Regions from separate parts of the Pantoea sp. Ep11b genome, predicted to be linked through region 1. Evidence: predicted binding sites of a transcription regulator. Region 1 holds the regulator's gene; each other region holds the start of a gene.

Evidence for each region. The regulator PurR, encoded in region 1, represses purine synthesis genes. The targets are predictions, from matches to a motif close to CANGCAAACGTTTGCNTG.
Region 2: a site for PurR is predicted at 1,900-1,917, ahead of AB1748_RS02280 (NCS2 family permease). Genes of this name have one in related genera too.
Region 3: a site for PurR is predicted at 1,205-1,222, ahead of gcvT (glycine cleavage system aminomethyltransferase GcvT). Genes of this name have one in related genera too.
Region 4: a site for PurR is predicted at 1,898-1,915, ahead of serA (phosphoglycerate dehydrogenase). Genes of this name have one in related genera too.

Annotation. Positions count from the first base shown of each region.
Region 1 covers NZ_CP160631.1:2,144,797-2,147,906, forward strand. The annotation lists gene punC (purine nucleoside transporter PunC) at 1-19, opposite strand, end outside; gene punR (DNA-binding transcriptional activator PunR) at 127-1,032, shown strand; gene purR (HTH-type transcriptional repressor PurR) at 1,029-2,054, opposite strand; gene AB1748_RS10205 (YnhF family membrane protein) at 2,337-2,426, shown strand; gene AB1748_RS10210 (C40 family peptidase) at 2,475-3,110, opposite strand, start outside.
Region 2 covers NZ_CP160631.1:468,351-471,460, forward strand. The annotation lists gene AB1748_RS02275 (4'-phosphopantetheinyl transferase superfamily protein) at 1-479, shown strand, start outside; gene AB1748_RS02280 (NCS2 family permease) at 517-1,830, opposite strand; gene yieH (6-phosphogluconate phosphatase) at 1,983-2,660, shown strand; gene AB1748_RS02290 (acyltransferase) at 2,653-3,110, opposite strand, start outside.
Region 3 covers NZ_CP160631.1:3,601,399-3,604,508, reverse strand. The annotation lists gene ubiI (FAD-dependent 2-octaprenylphenol hydroxylase) at 1-844, shown strand, start outside; gene gcvT (glycine cleavage system aminomethyltransferase GcvT) at 1,276-2,373, shown strand; gene gcvH (glycine cleavage system protein GcvH) at 2,397-2,783, shown strand; gene gcvP (aminomethyl-transferring glycine dehydrogenase) at 2,864-3,110, shown strand, end outside.
Region 4 covers NZ_CP160631.1:3,609,672-3,612,781, reverse strand. The annotation lists gene AB1748_RS16950 (LysR family transcriptional regulator ArgP) at 1-874, opposite strand, end outside; gene rpiA (ribose-5-phosphate isomerase RpiA) at 1,056-1,715, shown strand; gene serA (phosphoglycerate dehydrogenase) at 1,995-3,110, shown strand, end outside.

The DNA.
Region 1 (3,110 bases):
ATCCTTTATTCGATAACATCTGATTCTCATTTTTGCAGAATGAACGCGGCAGAGTGTAAAAGGTGCGTTTGCCGCTGTGAAACGCTAATATTTGCCGATTGCTGTTAAAAATTTTGAAGGCAGATTATGTGGTCGGAATATGCATTAGAGGTGGTTGACGCGGTGGCCCGCGGCGGCAGCTTCAGCGCAGCAGCACAGGAGCTACATCGGGTGCCCTCTGCCATCAGCTACACCGTGCGTCAGCTTGAGACCTGGCTGGCGGTCCCGCTGTTCGAACGTCAGCATCGGGAAGTGGTGCTGACCCCGGCAGGCGAACATTTTGTGCGGGAAGGGCGCAGCGTTATCAAAAAAATGCTCGCTACCCGCCGACAGTGTCAGCAGCTGGCGAATGGCTGGCGTGGTCAGCTGAGCATCGCCGTCGATCGCATCGCTAAACCGCAGCGTACCCGACAGCTGGTCAAAGATTTCTATCGCCACTTCCCGGATATGGAGCTGAGCATCAGTTATGAAGTGTTCAATGGCGTCTGGGATGCGCTGGCCGATGGGCGGGTGGAGATCGCGATTGGCGCCACTCAGGCGATTCCGGTAGGCGGGCGTTTTGCCTTTCGCGATATGGGCACCCTGAACTGGCGCTGCGTGGTCGCGCCCGATCATCCCCTGACGCAGGCGAGCCAGATAGATGATGACACGCTGCGCAGCTGGCCGTCGCTGGTGCTGGAAGATACCTCGCGGGCGCTGCCGCGCCGGATGACGTGGACGCTGGACAATCAGCGCAGGCTGGTGGTGCCGGAGTGGCAGACCGGGCTGGAGTGTGTGCAGGCGGGATTGTGTGTGGCGATGGTGCCCGGCCATCTGGCCAGACCGCTGCTCGACAGTGGCGATCTGGCCGAGCTGACGCTGCCGGTTCCGTTTCCGGACAGTCCGTGCTGCGTCAGCTGGGCAGAAGATCGTGCATCACCGGCGACAGGCTGGTTGCTCAGCTATCTGGGTGATGCGCAGACGCTTAATCAGGAGTGGTTAAGCGAGGATTAACGCCGGTAGTCGCGGAACGGGCCATCGGCGACGGAACGACGTTCGATCAGCGTCGGGTGAACCTCGATGGTCTGCGACACTTCACGCTTGCTGGTAATGCGGTCCAGCAGCATATCCAGCGCCTTTTCGCCCAGCTGGGCTTTCGGCTGATGGACGGTAGTCAGGGCTGGCGCGAAATAGCGCGCGTTGCGCACATTGTCATACCCGATCACCGAAATATCCTGAGGAACGCGTAATCCCATCTCGTCGGCGGCGCAAATCGCCCCCATTGCCATGATGTCACCGCCACAGAATACCGCCGTAGGGCGCTGCTTCTGCGACAGAATCTGCTGCATGGCCTGATAGCCAGACTCCGGCTCGAAGTCGCCCTGAACGATCCACTCGGCGCGCGGCTGGATATTTGCCTCTTCCAGCGCCTTCAGGAAACCGGCATGACGGCCACCCCCGGTATTGCGCTCCATCTGGCCGGGAATGGCGCCAATATCACGGTGCCCGCGCTCAATCAGATAGCGGCCGGCCAGATAACCGCCCTGGAAGGCGTTGTCCAGCACTGTGTCAGTGAAGTCGGCGCGGGATTCGCCCCAGTCCATCACCACCATCGGGATGTTGCGATTCTCTTCAAGCATCTGCAGCAGGTCGTCCGGGTATTCGGAGCACATCACCAGCAGGCCATCCACGCGCTTCTGCGCCATCATGCTGAGATAGGCGCGCTGCTTTTGCAGATCGTTGTGGGCATTCCCCAGGATCAGCGTATAGCCCTTATCGAAGCAGTGATTCTCGACGGCTTCGATAATTTCAGCGAAGTAGGGCGCTTCGCTGGAGGTGGCCAGCAGCCCCAGCGTGCGGGTGTGGTTCACTTTCAGGCTGCGTGCCACGGCGCTCGGTGAGTAGTGCAGTTCCTTGATCGCCTGCCAGACCGCTTCGCGCGTCTCTTCAGCGACAAAGCGGGTTTTATTAATGACGTGCGAAACGGTGGTCGTGGAGACGCCAGCGCGTTTTGCCACATCTTTTATTGTTGCCATGTAAATCAGACTCCGGTGCTTATCTAACTCTCTGATAAGCGTAGTGTTAAACGTTTGCGTCTGCTCAGGGTTTTTTTCGCAAAAATGCAGCGTTGCTGGCCGGTAATCTGACCGCGGGCGACGGAAATCACGCCTGAAAAAAGGTGCAAACGGAATCAGCGTTGCGCGCGTTGCGCAACAAAGGCGGGATTCTAACAAGGCTGGACGGATAACACGAGATTTTTACCGGGTCGTGTGGGAAAATGAAATAACCCTGTGAACTGTGTGACTAAGGAGCAAGCCGTGAGTACCGACCTCAAACTGGCATTAATGACCACCGTTGGCTGTCTGCTGATGATTGTGGCCTTTAGTTTTACCGCCATTCTGCACTGATAAAAAAAGCCGGGATTTTCCCGGCTTTTTTTCTGACTCTGCTGCTGTTCAGCGGATCGTTTTCGGCGTCATCACCCGGCGGGCGCCGATGTAGTGGCGCTGCCAGTAATCTTCCCCTAATGCGCTGATCTGGATATCTTTGCCGGTGCGGGGCGATTGAATAAACTTGCCGTCACCCAGGTAAACTCCGACATGATCGGCGGTGCCGCGGCCATTGATGCGGAAGAAGACCAGATCGCCTTTCTCCAGCGACTCACGCTTGATCGGCGCGGCGTCACGCAGGTGGTACATCTCATTGGCGGTACGCGGGATCTTAAACTTCACCAGATCCTTATAGGCGTACCAGACCAGACCGCTGCAGTCGAAACCGGTGTGCGGAGACGTTCCGCCCCACTGATAGGGTTTTCCCAGCTGACCCATCAGCTTGGTCATCGCCGTTTCACGCGCCTTCTGGTAACGCTGGCGGTGAGATTTGCTCATTTTAATGGTGCCGGTTTCGCGGGTATCCGCGTCGGCGGTTTTCAGCGCACGCTGATGACCATAGCGTTTCTTTTCGTGATTCTTGCTGATGCGGGCGGTTTTAAGCGAGGTCTTCTTAGCGGGTGTCTGTGTCGCGGTGAGTTCAGCTTTTTTCTGTTTTTTAGTTTTGAGTTTCTGAACAGGCGTGACACGCGGTTTTTTCGT
Region 2 (3,110 bases), 1.7 Mb from region 1:
GGGTGCTGCTGGCGGAAGAGGGCGGACGGGCCGGTCTGGATATGGAGATTGTGCATGCGCGAAGCCGGCAGACGCAGGCGCAGCTGATTCAGGCATTAACCTCGGGCGAACTTGCCTGGATCAACGCCCAGCAGGATGTCATGGAAGCGGTGACGCAGATCTGGACATTACGCCAGAGCATTCTCAAGCTGACGGGTGAGGTGGATCGGGGGCTGGATTCGCTGCGCCTGCTGCCGGGTGCGGGGCGGCTGCGTTCGTCGCTCTATCCCGATATTCAGGTGGTATGTGATGCGGAGCCGATGCTGGTCTGGTCCTGTGCCCTCTCATCGGCGACCCAGCGTCTGCATCTGTGGGAGATGGAGAGTGACTTTCAGTGGCGCGCCTTACGCGAAATTGAGATGGGGAAACCCAATATCGGGCCACATGCCCTGCGGCTGACCAGCCTGCCTGGTGAACGTAAGCTGCATCCTGAAATCTGAGCAGGCCGCCACCCGCAGGTGGCGGCCATCCACAGCCTTAGTGCGCGTCGATAAAGACAATCTTCAGCACAAACAGCAGGGCGACGATCACCACGCAGGGGCTGATTTCACGCCAGCGCCCGGTGCCGACCTTCATGACACAGTAAGCGATAAATCCCAGCGCGATGCCTTCGGTGATCGAAAAACTGAACGGCATCATGGCGGCGGTCACAAAGGCCGGAACGGCTTCCGTTAAGTCATCCCAGCGCACGCGCGACAGGCTGGCCGTCATCAATACCCCAACGTAAATCAGCGCGCCCGCCGCGGCGTAGCCCGGCACCATCGCGGCCAGTGGTGACAGGAAGGTCACCAGCAGAAACAGCAGACCGGTCACTACCGCCATCAGGCCGGTTCGTCCGCCAATTGCCACTCCCGAGGAGCTCTCAATGTAGGCGGTCACGGAGGAGGTGCCTGCCAGCGCGCCACTGACCGAGCTGATGCTGTCGACATAAAGCGCCTGCTGCATCCGTGGAAAGGTGCCGCTTTCGTTGGTCAGACCCGCTTTGTCGGTGACGCCAATCAGCGTGCCGGAGGAGTCGAACAGGTTAACCAGCATAAAGGAGAAGATGACGCCCGCCATGCCGATATTAAACGCGCCTTTGATATCCACCTGGCCGACCACGGAGGAGACAGAGGGTGGCGCGGAGAAGAGGCCAGCGAACTTCACGTCGCCCAGCATCCAGCCAATCGCGGTGGTGATCACCATGGAGATCAGCACCGCCGCGTGGATATTGCGCGACGCCAGAATAGCGATAATAAAGAAGCCCAGCGCACCCAGCAGCACGCTGTGGGAGGTCAGATTCCCCACCGCCACCAGAGTATCGGGGTTCGGGACGATGATACCGGCATTCTTCAGCCCCATCATGGCGATAAACAGGCCAATACCGGCGGTAATGCCGACGCGCAGGCTCAGCGGAATATTGGCGATCATCCAGTAGCGGATCCGCAGCAGCGTCAGGATCAGCAGGCCAACCGCACCCCAGAAGATCGCGCCCATGCCGACCTGCCACGAATAGCCCATCGCCCCGACCACCACAAAGGCGAAAAAGGCGTTCAGCCCCATCGCAGGTGCCAGCGCCACCGGCAGATTGGCAAATAGTCCCATCAGGATGCTGCCGAAGGCGGCAATCAGACAGGTGGTCACAAACACGGCCTGCGTATCCATACCGGCGACGCCGAGGATCTGCGGATTGACGAAGACGATATAGACCATCGTCAGAAAGGTGGTGATACCCGCGATCACTTCGGTACGCACCGTGGTGCCATGTTCCTGCAGCCTGAAGATGCGCTGCAAAACGCCTTGCTTGCTCATGCCATTCATCCGGAAGAAAAATTCATCGGCGCGTATCCTGGCGATTTTACCGGGGCAATACAATGATTTTTCGCAACCGATTGCCAGTCTCGCAATCTGCGCTGAGTGCGGTAGAGTGTGGAGCACACCCCTGAATCAAAGGATAGAGTCTGATGTCAGTAGAATGCGTCTTTTTCGATTGCGATGGCACGCTGGTGGACAGTGAGTTGCTCTGCACCCAGGCCTACGTCAACACCTTTGCCCGTTACGGTCTGGCGCTGTCGCTGCAGCAGATGTTTGAAAAGTACAAAGGCGTCAAACTCTACGACATCATTCGTGACGTCGGCGACGCGCATCAGATCACGCTGCCGATGGAGGAGGTGGAAACCGCCTACCGGGCGGAAGTGGCGCGGCTCTTCGATCAGCATCTGCAACCGATCGCTGGCGCGAAGGCGCTGGTTGAGCAGATTACCGTGCCGATGTGCGTGGTCTCAAATGGAACCGTCAAAAAGATGCAGCATTCGCTGGGCTTAACCGGGATGCTGTCGCTGTTTGAGGATCGGCTTTATAGCGGCTATGACATTCTGCACTGGAAACCCGATCCGGAACTGATGTACCACGCCGCGGAGCAGATGCAGGTGCCGATCGAGCGCTGCATCCTGGTGGATGACTCCGAAGCGGGCGCCCGCGCCGGTATCGCCGCCGGGATCCCGGTCTACTACTACTGTGCCGATCCGCACAATCCTGATCTGGACCATCCGCTGGTCACGCGCTTTGACGATATGGCGCAGCTGCCTGCGCTGTGGCGTGCCCGCGGCTGGGATCTGGTGTCACGCGGCGCGGTCAGCTGACCAGGTGACGGGTATCGAGGCGTTTCAGTGCCATCCCCAGCAGCAGGCTGCCGCCCAGCGTCAGCCCGAACACCCACGGCAGGTCGAGCCACGGCCGCGACATATCGTCGTAGTGATGCGTGCGCAGATAGTGAATAAACAGTGCATGAAAGCCGTAGATCGGCAGTGAATAGCGCGCAATCACGGTAAATCCGGGCAGCGTGCGCTGATTCTGGCTGTTTTTGAAGACGACCAGCAGGCTGATGGCGGCAATAAACACCAGCGGACCACAGTAGAGATACCACGTATCGTTAAAGGCGCCGTTCACGATCAGCGCCTTTTTCGTGCCCAGCGTAATGCCAGTCACACAGGCGATAAACAGCCCGGCCGCCAGCGGCGTCAGGCCGCGCCGCTGTGTCTCCATGCTGCCGATAGCCCGTCCCAGCAGCGCATAAAGCAGGTAGTAAATGC
Region 3 (3,110 bases), 1.5 Mb from region 1:
CGCCACTGAGTGCAGCGATGTTACGATCATGGCGCCCGCGCAGCTGCAGCAGGTTGCCTTTGGTGACAACGAAGCCTTTATTACCCTGCAGGATGGCACCATGCTGAGTGCGCGACTGATGATTGCCGCCGACGGTGCCCACTCCTGGCTGCGCAACAAGGCTGACATCCCGCTGACCTTCTGGGATTACGATCATCACGCGTTAGTGGCCAACGTTCGCACGGAAAAGCCGCATGACGCGGTGGCCCGTCAGGTGTTCCACGGCGACGGCATTCTGGCCTTCCTGCCGATGCAGGACCCGCATCTGAGCTCGATTGTCTGGTCGCTCTCACCGCAGGAGGCGAGCCGTCTGGAAACCATGCCGGACGCGCTGTTCAATCAGCAGCTCGCCGTGGCGTTTGATATGCGGCTTGGCCTGTGCCAGCTGGAGAGTGAACGCAAATCGTTCCCGCTGGTGGCGCGCTATGCCCGTCAGTTCGCTGCGCACCGTCTGGCGCTGGTGGGCGACGCGGCGCACACCATTCATCCGCTGGCAGGCCAGGGCGTGAACCTGGGCTTTATGGATGCCGCTGAGCTGATTGGTGAAATTCGCCGCCTGCATCAGCAGGGAAAAGATATCGGTCAGCACCTCTACCTGCGCCGCTACGAGCGCAGCCGCAAGCACAGCGCGGCCATGATGCTGGCAGGCATGCAGGGCTTCCGTGAAATGTTTGCGGGTAATCATCCGGCGAAAAAACTGCTGCGCGACGTGGGCCTGAAACTGGCCGATCGTCTGCCGGGCGTCAAGCCGATGATGCTGAAGCAGGCGATGGGGCTGAACGACTTGCCCGCCTGGCTCCGCTAATATCCCCCCTCTGAAAGCCAGCCTGCGCTGGCTTTTTTTATCGCTTAACGCCCTCTGCACCCTAAAAAGGCAACGCTGCACCAGCAGGGTTCCTCATTTGATTTATTCTAATTTTGCCGCTCAATTCGCATTAGTTTTTTTCATTTCCGACGTTTCTGCGGCTGGCATTTTTTTAACATCCCGGACGTCGTCTCGCATAAATTTGCTACGTATATTTAGAAGACCTGCATTTATTGCGCGATTAATCACAAAATCGCAGTTTTTTATCCTGCTGCCTCCCCTTCCTGGTTAGGCTGTGCTTCTGATTTCGCCCCCGGTTTGCTTATGGTTAATCTTCAGATTCGGTGGTAACGTCAGCCGTAAGAGAACGTTTGCGTCGGTGCTGAACGCCGGCGCACTTTTGCACTCACTCGCTTCTGCACAGGATCGTTATGACTCAGCAAACACCTCTGTTTGAACAGCATCAGGCCTGCGGTGCCCGCATGGTGGATTTTCACGGCTGGATGATGCCGCTGCACTATGGCTCGCAGATGGATGAGCATCATGTGGTGCGCACCGACGCCGGTATGTTTGACGTCTCCCACATGACCATTGTCGATCTGACGGGCCCGCGGACCCGTGAGTTTCTGCGTTATCTGCTGGCAAACGATGTGGCAAAACTGACTCAGCCGGGAAAAGCGCTCTATACCGGCATGCTGAATGCCTCAGGTGGCGTCATTGACGATTTAATTGTTTACTTTATGAGCGAAACTTTTTTCCGGCTGGTGGTTAACTCCGCGACCCGTGAAAAGGATCTCGCCTGGATCGCGCAGCACGCCGAAGGCTATGGCATCACGATTGCCGAACGCAATGACCTGGCACTGATCGCCGTGCAGGGTCCGCAGGCGCAGCAGAAAGCTCAGACGCTGTTCACCGCAGCGCAGCGCGAGGCAGTGGCGGGCATGAAACCTTTCTTCGGTGTGGAGTCGGGTGATCTGTTTATCGCCACTACCGGCTACACCGGAGAGGCGGGCTATGAGATTGCCTTACCCGCTGCGGAAGCGGCCGGGTTCTGGCAGCGTCTGCTGGCTGCCGGCGTTAAGCCCGCCGGACTGGGCGCGCGCGACACGCTGCGACTGGAAGCGGGTATGAACCTCTATGGTCAGGAGATGGATGAAAGCGTCTCCCCGCTGGCCGCCAATATGGGCTGGACTATCTGCTGGGAACCCACCGATCGCGATTTCATCGGCCGGGAGGCGCTGGAAATGCAGCGCGAACGGGGCACCGACAAGCTGGTGGGGCTGATCCTCACAGAAAAAGGGGTGCTGCGTAACGGCCTGCCGGTACGCTTCACCGATAGTCAGGGGCAGTTGCAGGAGGGGATCATCACCAGCGGCTCTTTCTCACCGACACTGGGTTGCAGCATCGCCCTGGCGTGCGTACCGGCCAGCATCGGCAGCAGCGCCATCGTTGAGATCCGTAACCGCCAGATGCCGGTCCAGGTAACCCGTCCCGTTTTTGTCCGCGCCGGTAAACCGGTCGCTCAGTAAATTTTATTCAGGAGAAAGGGCCAATGAGCAATGTGCCAAATACGTTGAAGTACCGTGACAGCCACGAGTGGGTACGTAAAGAAGCTGACGGCAGTTACACCGTAGGCATCACGGAACATGCGCAGGAGTTACTGGGCGACATGGTGTTCGTCGACCTGCCGGAAGTGGGCGCGACCTTTGCCGCAGGTGAAGAGTGCGCCGTTGCCGAGTCCGTTAAGGCCGCCTCAGATATTTATGCGCCGATCAGCGGTGAAGTGGTCGCGGTTAACGACGCGCTGACCGACTCACCTGAGCAGGTCAACAGCGAGCCGTATGACGGCGGCTGGTTATTTAAAATCAAAGCCAGCGACGAGTCTGAAATCGACGCGCTGCTGGATGCAGATGCCTATAAAGCGTCTATCGACGAGTAGTCGTCAGGCGGCCTCGCCGTGAGGCCGCAGATTTCTGTTTGACCTCCGGTTCCCCCAGCCCGATTCAGGATTTACTGCTAATGACCCAGACTCTCAGCCAGCTTGAACACAACGGTGCCTTCATCGAGCGCCATATTGGTCCTTCACCTGAGCAGCAGGCGCTAATGCTCGAAGCCATTGGCGCCCGTTCGCTGGAGGCGCTGATCGGTACGATTGTGCCGGCAGACATTCAGCTGCCAGGCCCGCCCGCGGTGGGCGATGCCGTCACGGAACAGCAGGCGCTGGCGGAACTGAAAGCGATTGCCAGCCAGAACCTGCGCTACAAAT
Region 4 (3,110 bases), 1.5 Mb from region 1:
GATGTCCATGCGCAATCAGCGCATCGGTCACCCGGCGCATTAACCGGCTTTCTGGCGCAAACCGATGCCAGTAGAGCATCCGGCGCTGATAGAGGCCCGGCGTCAGATCGATCAACTCACCGCTCGCCAGCTCACGCTCAATCTGCAGATGCGGGATCATACAGCAGGTCGAGCCCTGGCGTGCCATCTGCACAAAAGCCTCCGAGGAGTTCACGATGTGGCAGGGCACGCTGCCGGGTGACAGGTCAAAGTTCTGCTGCAGAAAGGCCTGATGCATATCGTCAAGATGATCAAACGCCACCGCAGGCGCTTTCAGCAGGGCCGAGCGTGTGACGCCGTTGGGGAAGAAGCGATCGGCAAAGTCACGCGACGCCACGAACAGGTAGTCGAGCGCGCCGAGCTGATCCACCAGGCAACTGGGCAGAGGCTGCGGCTGGATACTGACCGCACCGACGACTTCACCGCGACGCAGGCGCTCCTGCGTGCGGGTCTCATCTTCAACCTGCAGGTTAAGGCGCACTGGCGAGTCTGCCAGCACATCCTTCAGCGCAGGCAACAGCCAGGTTGCCAGACTGTCGGCGTTGACCGCCAGCGACAGCAGCAGCGGCGTGGTGCCACTGTTCTCATCGCCCAGCCACTCCTCTTCCAGCAGTTCCACCTGATGCAGTAATGCCAGTAGTTTCTGACCCTGTTCGGTGGGCCGCGGTGGCACCGTGCGCACCAGCAGCGGCTGACCAAACAGGTTCTCCAGCTGCTTGATGCGCTGCGACACCGCCGACTGAGTGATGCACAATTTCTGTGCAGCACGCTCAAATCCGCGTTCGCGGATCACTGAATCCAGCGCCTGAAGCGTTCGATAATCCGGGCGTTTCATTTTTGTTTTCTCTCCTTCAGGGTGGACGTCACTATGCCACAGAAGTGTCACCGGTGATGGCTCACTTGTTTTTGTGGGCTGGCTTCCAAACCGATAAATCCACGTCGGTCAGCCGCGCATTTTCAGCAAGCCTTGTTTTATACTACGCGCACTTCGTTGTCGCACAGGTTTTAAACATACCATGACCCAGGATGAACTGAAAAAAGCCGTTGGCTGGGCTGCACTTGAGTACGTGCAGCCAGGCACTATTGTTGGTGTCGGTACCGGATCGACCGCGTCCCACTTTATCGATGCGCTTGCCACGGTCAGACATCAGATTGACGGTGCCGTCTCCAGCTCCGATGCCTCGACCCAGAAGCTGAAAAGCCTGGGCATTCAGGTGTTCGATCTGAACGAGGTTGACCAGCTGTCGATCTATGTCGATGGCGCGGATGAGATCAATCCCCGGATGCAGATGATCAAAGGCGGCGGGGCGGCGCTGACGCGGGAGAAAATCGTGGCCGCGGTGGCGCAGACCTTTATCTGCATTGCGGACGCCTCCAAAGAGGTGGATATCCTGGGCCGTTTTCCGCTGCCGGTTGAGGTGATCCCGATGGCGCGCAGCTACGTGGCGCGTGAACTGGTGAAAATGGGGGGCCTGCCGGAGTATCGTCAGAACGTGGTTACCGACAACGGCAACATTATTCTCGACGTGCATAATCTGCGTATCCTCGACCCGATCGAACTGGAAAAAACTATCAATGCCCTGCCAGGCGTGGTTACCGTTGGCCTGTTTGCCGCGCGCGGTGCCGATATCGCGCTGATCGGCGGGCCGGATGGGGTGAAAACCATCAAAAGATGATCTGGCCGGCGTCACTCCGGCGCCGGTTATTTCTGCCTGCAAATCATCTTTTCTCGCCAGGATGAAATTTGGTGACTTATGTCACATAACTGTCATCGGCAGCGGGTTCGTTCTCTCTTCCACGCCCACCTCATGATTTTGTCCGGCAATGTGCTGCCGTCAGCCGTTGCCGTGCTGGCCTTCGGGCAATCGTTTGTATTGCCGGACGCGATTTTTTTGATATTTTGACAGAAGGCTGGCTTATGGTAGTCCTCATTGAACGCTGAATAGGATCGGGAAATGGCAAAGGTATCACTGGAAAAAGATAAGATTAAGTTCCTGCTGGTGGAAGGTGTCCATCAGAGTGCGCTGGATAACCTGCGGGCAGCAGGCTACACCAACATCGAATTCCACAAGGGCGCACTGGACTCTGACGCATTAAAAGCATCGATCCGCGATGCGCATTTCATTGGTATCCGTTCCCGCTCCCAGCTCACTGAAGAGATTTTTGCCGCGGCTGAAAAGCTGGTTGCCGTGGGCTGTTTCTGTATCGGGACCAACCAGGTGGACCTGGACGCTGCGGCCAGCCGCGGGATCCCCGTGTTCAACGCGCCGTTCTCCAATACCCGCTCAGTAGCGGAACTGGTGATTGGTGAGATGCTGCTGATGCTGCGTGGCATCCCGGAAGCGAATGCGAAAGCTCACCGTGGCATCTGGAACAAGAATGCCAAAGGGTCGTTTGAAGCGCGCGGCAAGAAGCTGGGTATCATCGGTTACGGTCACATCGGTATGCAGCTGGGCGTGCTGGCGGAAAGCCTGGGGATGCACGTCTTCTTCTACGACATTGAAAACAAGCTGCCGCTGGGTAACGCCACCCAGGTTCGTCATCTGGCCGATCTGCTTAACATGAGCGATGTTGTCAGCCTGCACGTACCGGAAACCCTCTCCACGCAGGATATGATTGGTGCAGAGCAGCTGGCACAGATGAAGCCTGGTGCGCTGCTGATTAACGCCTCACGCGGTACCGTAGTCGATATTCCGGCGCTGTGCGACGCGCTGGCCAGCAAGCAGGTGGGTGGCGCTGCTATCGACGTCTTCCCGGTCGAGCCGGCCACCAACAGCGATCCTTTCATCTCTCCGCTGAGCGAGTTCGATAACGTAATCCTGACGCCGCACATTGGCGGCTCAACGGAAGAAGCGCAGGAGAACATCGGGATTGAAGTGGCGGGCAAGCTGGCGAAATACTCCGACAACGGATCAACCCTGTCAGCGGTGAATTTCCCGGAGGTGTCGCTGCCGATCCACGGTATCAGCGCCAGCCGTCTGCTGCATATCCATGAGAACCGTCCGGGTGTGCTGACGGCCATCAACCAGATTTTTGCGGAGCAGGGCATCAACATTGCCGCGCAGTATCTG